3 regions of the Candidatus Symbiopectobacterium sp. NZEC127 genome follow, and region 1 is predicted to be linked to each of the others. Evidence: predicted binding sites of a transcription regulator. Region 1 holds the regulator's gene; each other region holds the start of a gene.
The links. Region 1 encodes PurR, which represses purine synthesis genes. Its sites were predicted from a motif close to CANGCAAACGTTTGCNTG; they were not measured.

Region 1 (2,280 bases):
CTACGCAGCCTAGTCTTTATTTTAATCGCTGTCAGTTCAATACGGCAACAAAGCTAAATACCATGATCATGACTAACGCCCCAACCGTGGTCAGTAATGACATTTTCAAATCAGTATTCATTCTATCTCCTTGAAACACAGAAATGCGTGGAAATTGCCGCCGCATTGGATGCCACATTGCTTTTTGCACGCCAATCGCCGCAGCACAATGACGCCAAGAAGGTATTGTTACACAATTTATAGGGAAAATCTCCGATCCCGGCTGCACTAATTATATCAATTATCCCTTTCACTTTCGCGGCAAATCAGCCAGAATTCGCAGTTTACCGTGCGCTGCGTCGGTGTCCGAACACGTCATCTTCAATGGGATCAATGCATCCCCTTTAGGTACAAAGTACGTCGGCAGTCTCCTTCTGATATCCTGTTTATTCCATCAGAAAGAGAACATTACGCAAAAGCAAACGATTAACAAACTATATACTGCCGTAACAAGTAGGTTCAGGAGTCATTTTTAGATGGCAACGATCAAAGATGTGGCAAAGCGTGCTGGCGTTTCAACTACAACCGTCTCTCACGTCATCAACAAAACACGTTTCGTCGCCGAAGAGACCAAAACGGCCGTGCGGGAAGCCATCAAGGAATTACACTACTCCCCGAGCGCAGTAGCGCGGAGCTTAAAGGTCAACCACACCAAATCCATCGGACTGCTCGCCACCTCAAGCGAAGCACCCTACTTCGCAGAAATCATCGAAGCGGTTGAAAACAGTTGTTATGCCAAAGGCTACACCCTGATTCTGTGCAACTCGCACAATAACCTGGAAAAACAGCGAGCCTATCTTTCCATGCTGGCGCAAAAACGGGTCGATGGCCTGTTGGTGATGTGTGCGGAATATCCGCCCGAACTGTTGGGCATGTTGGCGGATTATCGCAGCATTCCCATGGTGGTGATGGATTGGGGTCAGGCACACAGCGATTTCACCGACACCATTATTGACAACGCTTTTGAAGGCGGATATCTGGCTGGCCGATACCTGATTGAGCGCGGCCACCGCGACATCGGTGCCATTCCCGGTATTCAGGAACGCAACACCGGCAGTGGGCGTTATCTGGGTTTTCTCAAAGCCTTGCACGAAGCGGATATCACGGTACGCGATGAGTGGGTTGTTCAGGGCGATTTTGAACCGGAATCCGGCTATAAAGCCATGCACCAGATTTTGGCGCAGAAACAGCGCCCGACCGCCATTTTCTGCGGCGGCGATATCATGGCGATGGGCGCTATCTGCGCGGCAGATGAGCTAGGGCTACGTGTACCGCAAGATATTTCCGTGATTGGCTACGATAATGTTCGCCATGCGCGTTATTTCACGCCGGCCTTGACCACCATCCACCAGCCCAAAGAGCGTTTGGGTCAATCTGCCTTTACCATGCTGCTCGATCGCATCACCAGCAAGCGCGAAGATGCACAGGTGATTGAGGTTCATCCGACCCTTATTGAGCGGCGTTCCGTGGGTGATGGTCCGTTCCGCGACTATCGCCGTTAATGTTTAAGACGATTTTCTTATAATATATTGATTTTTATATTCTTCATGGCTGCATCAATCAATTTCGACTTGTCCTCTGATTGAAGCAGTCATACACTGTTTTTCATTCGGACAATATCCCTACACTTATCCTTATTACAAAAAGCGCAGAATTGCGTATCAGGATACGTGCCCCTACGTGCTACCACGTACCGGCTTTGACTCTTCATTCCCTCTGGGTATCCAGAGAGTAGACGATGGATGTTATGCCTGCTGCCACTGTGCAACGGGCAAGCATAAACGGCTGCGCACGAATGCAACCGCTTACTCTTTGAACAACGGGTAACTTGCCCGTGATTCGAACACGCTGTGCGCAAACCGCAGCGTTAGGGTTGATGAAAGACTGTCTATGCTGTTCCTTGCGGCGCTGCCTGGCAAGGTTGGGAGAAGTTATGAGTTCATCATATGTAGAGGAACTGGCAGAAAATAACACGTCCTGGTTCCGGATCGTTCAAGCGTTATTGGCTATCGCTGATATCAAAATCAATGGTTCTCGACCGTTTGATATCAGGGTACGCAACCCCGATTTCTACAAGCGCGTTCTGCGTGAAGGCTCACTGGGACTCGGGGAAAGCTATATGGACGGTTGGTGGGAGTGCGATCGTTTAGACTGCTTTTTTCGGCGTCTCTTACGCGCGGGGCTTGAGAAAAAAGCCCCCCATCATCTCAAAGACATTTTGCATATTGTCGCCACGCGTTT
Region 2 (2,280 bases), on a different contig from region 1:
GGGTTGTTGATGATGATACCAATCGCTTTACAGGTGTCCTGCGGTGAACCGCCGCCAATGGCAATCAGATAATCGGCCTGCGCGGCCTTGTAGCGTTCAATGCCTGCGGTCACCACGCGGATAGTGGGGTTAGGCACCACGTCATCGTAAACCTCGTAGGGCAGGCCCGCCTGATCGAGCAGGGTGATGACTTTACTCACCACACCATATTTCACCAGGTCTTTGTCGGTGACCACCAACGCTTTGTGGAAACCACGTCGGGTTATCTCTTCCACGATATGGTTAATCGCCCCCGCACCAAAATACGAGGTTTCGTTAAGGATCATTCTTTGGGTCATCGTCGTATTCTCCATAACATTTTGATTTTAAGATACCCGTCATACTTCAAGTTGCAGGTGTGTTGGCTGCACTCGCTTACCCGAATCACTTACTTGAGTAAGCTCATCGGGATTCCCTCGTTTGCCGCCTTCCTGCAACTCGAATTATTTAGGGTATAGATGCTGAAAAGGGTTGGGTGGCGCAAGCGGTCGGGGCGGGAAACGCCCTCAAGGCGCGAAACGTTAATCTTCATAGCGTTAGCTTCTATGCCATCAACAACGGAAAGACCGTGATGGATCGCTGATAAATAGATATTACCCATTCAATCAGTATGGATACGTGACAGGGGAATTGCCTTCCCCTCGTTGCCATCGTCGGTGACGCGGTGGCAGTGAGCGCAAGGTGGGTGTGATCGTCGTCATCTTTAGCGTTTTTGGCACCGCGGCATAACCGTAGCCTTTGGTTGAAATATTCTAATTCCAGCTATTTTTTTGCATTATAAAAACTAATCCATTGCAAATATCGCTGTGGCGATCATTCTCTAACGATGCGAATATTTGTGTCATTATTTTTGTTTTAAATCCATATTATTGGTTTTTTATCCTAATTAATGATTTTAATTTGGCGATTTTCGTTGCCTTGTGCTCTGGCACTCTTTTTGTCTTTCACGGCTGATATATAGTTTAACTTATGACAGAGGGTGTGGTAGCCCTGTGGAAGAGGTGGTAAGTTCAACGCAAAGAAAGCGTTTGCGTGGCGTGATTCGCGCCGTTTGCAAGGAGAGGTTCGGGAGAAAAAATGACACAGCAAACTCCGTTGTATCAGCAACATGTAGCCGATGGCGCGAAGATGGTCGACTTTCACGGCTGGATGATGCCGCTGCACTACGGCTCACAGTTGGATGAACATCACAGCGTTAGACGTCATGCAGGCATGTTCGATGTGTCGCACATGACCATTGTGGATTTACTCGGCCCGCGCGTACGCGAATTCCTGCGTTATCTGCTGGCGAATGACGTAGCCAAACTCACGCAACCGGGCAAGGCGCTTTATACCGGGATGTTAAACGCCTCGGGTGGCGTCATTGACGATCTCATCGTCTACTTTTTGACTGAAACGCATTTCCGGCTGGTGGTGAACTCCGCCACGCGGGAGAAAGATCTGGCCTGGATCGCCGAACATGCCAAAGCGTTTAACGTGGAGTGGCAGGAACGCGACGAACTGGCGTTGATTGCCGTGCAAGGGCCGTTGGCACAAGAGAAAGTGCAGGCGTTGCTCAGTGCGGAACAGCGCGCGGCAACGGCGGGTATGAAACCCTTTTTCGGTGTACAAACCGGCGACTATTTTATTGCTACCACCGGGTATACCGGTGAGTCAGGCTATGAAATCGCCCTGCCCGAACAGCAGGCGGTGACGTTCTGGCAACAGCTGCTGGCGGCTGGTGTGCAGCCGTGCGGCCTCGGTGCGCGTGATACGTTGCGCCTCGAAGCGGGCATGAATCTTTATGGTCAGGACATGGACGAAGGCGTTTCGCCGCTGGCCGCCAATATGGGCTGGACCATCGCCTGGCAACCGGAAGAGCGTGATTTTATTGGTCGGCAAGCGCTGACCCACCAACGCAGCGAAGGCACTGAGCAGTTGGTTGGATTGGTGCTGCGTGAAAAAGGGGTGCTGCGCCATGAAATGCCGGTGCGCTTTACCGATGCGAGTGGCACGGTACAGGAAGGCATGATAACCAGCGGGACCTTTTCTCCCACGCTGGGCTTCAGTATTGCACTGGCTCGCGTGCCGCAGGGTATTGGTGAAACGGCGTTGGTGCAAATTCGCCAGCGCGAAGTGCCCGTAGAGGTGACTAAACCGGTATTTATTCGCGGCGGCAAGGCGCTGGTTTGACGCCGTGCCCGATGTGACCATGATTATTTATTGATTAACGTTAGCGCGATATATACCCAAACGCCTGCG
Region 3 (2,280 bases), on a different contig from region 1:
AGCGCCCAGCCACCGGCGTAGAACACCACCAGCGCGATAGCGATAATCACGGTACCGATATTCAGTTTGCGCCATTCACCCGAGAAAATACGCCCCAGCACCAGTGCACCAAAGCCCAGCATAATCCCGGTTACGATATTGCAGGTCAGCACGATAAACACCGCGCACACCAAACCAGACATGGCATCAACAATGTCATCAAAATTCAGCTTGGCGACATTGCTCAGCATCAGCAAGCCGACATACATCAATGCCGGTGCGGTGGCGTATCCCGGCACCAGATAAGACAGCGGAGAGAGGAACAGCAGGCACAGGAACAGCACACCGACCACGGTCGCCGTCAACCCGGTTTTACCGCCCGCTGCCGTACCCGCCGCAGATTCGATATAGACCGCCGCCGGAGACGTCCCGACCAGGCTGGACAACATGCTGCTCACCGAGTCAGCCGTCAGCGCTTTGCCACCGTTAACGATTTGCCCATCTTTATCCAGCAGGTTCGCCTGCCCGGCAACCGCGCGGATAGTACCGGTGGCGTCAAACACCGCCGTCATCACCAGCGCCAGCACGCTTGGCAGCACCGCCAGTTGCAATGCACCCATGATATCCAGGCTAAACATCAGCGAGTGACCGTTTTCATCAGTCAGGCTCGGCAGGCTGAACCAGCCCTGAAATTTCACGTTCGGATCGAAAATCAGGCCGATAATCGAGATAGCCACGATCACCAACAAGATGCCGCCCGGCACGCGACGTTTTTCCAGACCGATGGTGGCCGCCAGTCCCAATAACGACATGATCACCGGGAACGAGGTGAAGTTACCTAACGCAACAGGCAGACCGTCGATCGGGTTCTTGATCACCAGACCCACGCCATTGGCAGCGATGATCAGCAGGAACAGGCCAATACCGATACCGGTACCCTGCGCCACGCCCAACGGCAGGTTACGCAGGATCCAGGAACGGATGCCGGTCACCGAGATCACGGTAAACAGCAGCCCCATCAGGAAGATCGCCCCTAAGGCCACCGGAACACTGATCTGTTGGCCCAGCACCAGGCTAAACGCGGTAAAAGCGGTAAGCGAGATGGCGCAGCCGATTGCCATGGGCACATTGGCCCACAGCCCCATCAGCAAGGAACCCAGCCCTGCGACCAGACAGGTTGCCACAAACACCGGCGTGTGCGGAAACCCCGCCTTGCTCAGCATGCCAGGCACGACAATGACCGAATACACCATCGCCAGAAACGTGGTTAACCCGGCCAGCACTTCCTGTCTTACATTACTGCCGCGCTGTGTGATGTGAAAAAAAGCATCAAGTGAGCTTTGCGGACGCGCCGCATTGCCAGCCTGACGAGTGCTATTTGACATGGTGGTATCCCCTGAGATGTCATTATTTGTAAAAGTAAAACTGGAGGGTGCATATGGCCTTGCCTGCCATGACGATCTCCCATCGCTGCACGCACCCACAACAACGGCGCTTCCGCGCCGCAGCGCAAATATCAGACGCCCCCGAACACCATGCACATCACACTGAAAATGGACGCAAACGATTAGCTTGCGGGACGCATCACAGGTGCATTTGGCAGGTCGGAGGAGAAACGGGGGATTATCCTGCTTCTGGGCGGTGTATTTCAACTGATAATCCAGACAATTTATCTATCGCTCGACAAAACAGAACGGCGTTTCATGCACAGAAAACCCATGAACCATTTTTTTGTGATTAGGCTCACAAAAAAGTTGACCAGCGCGGCCAACCGGCGTATCTTTAAAAACGTGAAGAGCATCACAGAAAAATGAACAATCACTCGGAGAGAGACAAATGAAACTGATCAAAAAAATCGTTGCCATGTTCGAAAACGTTAGCGTTAACTTCAACATGTTCACTAACCACTAAGATTCAAGAAAGCGTAGGAATAAGAAGATGAGTATTGTCCGTAATATCAACAAAGTAATAAAAGCGTTGGGCAAAACCTATCGCGGTCTGGCTCCCTACGCTATCTTCCGTTAATCGCTCGCGATTAGCACAAATTTCCGCCACTGCCGAAAACGTAGTGTGCGACTGAAAAGCGGGTATCTTCTGATATCCGCTTTTTTTATTTGCGGTGCTTTAATATCCGTTGCCGACTCACTTCAACAGGCGGTTCAGCATTTACCTCTCCAGAAGCAATGGCAATATTATCGCTCGTGGTCACGAAAGCAACAGAGGGTTGCCCGTCGGCAATAAAGATACCTTGGTTAAACGTTAATAGACTTTTGTCGTTCATTGCCAAATCGAACTTAATTA

Region 2: the regulator PurR is predicted to act here: its motif matches at 1,057-1,074, upstream of gcvT (glycine cleavage system aminomethyltransferase GcvT).
Region 3: the regulator PurR is predicted to act here: its motif matches at 1,536-1,553, upstream of J5069_RS12205 (NCS2 family permease).

Annotation. Positions count from the first base shown of each region.
Region 1 is NZ_JAGFPG010000001.1:1,263,594-1,265,873, forward strand. It holds gene J5069_RS05685 (YnhF family membrane protein) at 32-121, opposite strand; gene purR (HTH-type transcriptional repressor PurR) at 516-1,541, shown strand; gene cfa (cyclopropane fatty acyl phospholipid synthase) at 1,973-2,280, shown strand, end outside.
Region 2 is NZ_JAGFPG010000002.1:413,838-416,117, forward strand. It holds gene fucO (lactaldehyde reductase) at 1-338, opposite strand, end outside; gene gcvT (glycine cleavage system aminomethyltransferase GcvT) at 1,117-2,211, shown strand.
Region 3 is NZ_JAGFPG010000002.1:475,960-478,239, reverse strand. It holds gene J5069_RS12205 (NCS2 family permease) at 1-1,364, opposite strand, end outside; gene J5069_RS12200 (hypothetical protein) at 2,090-2,280, opposite strand, start outside.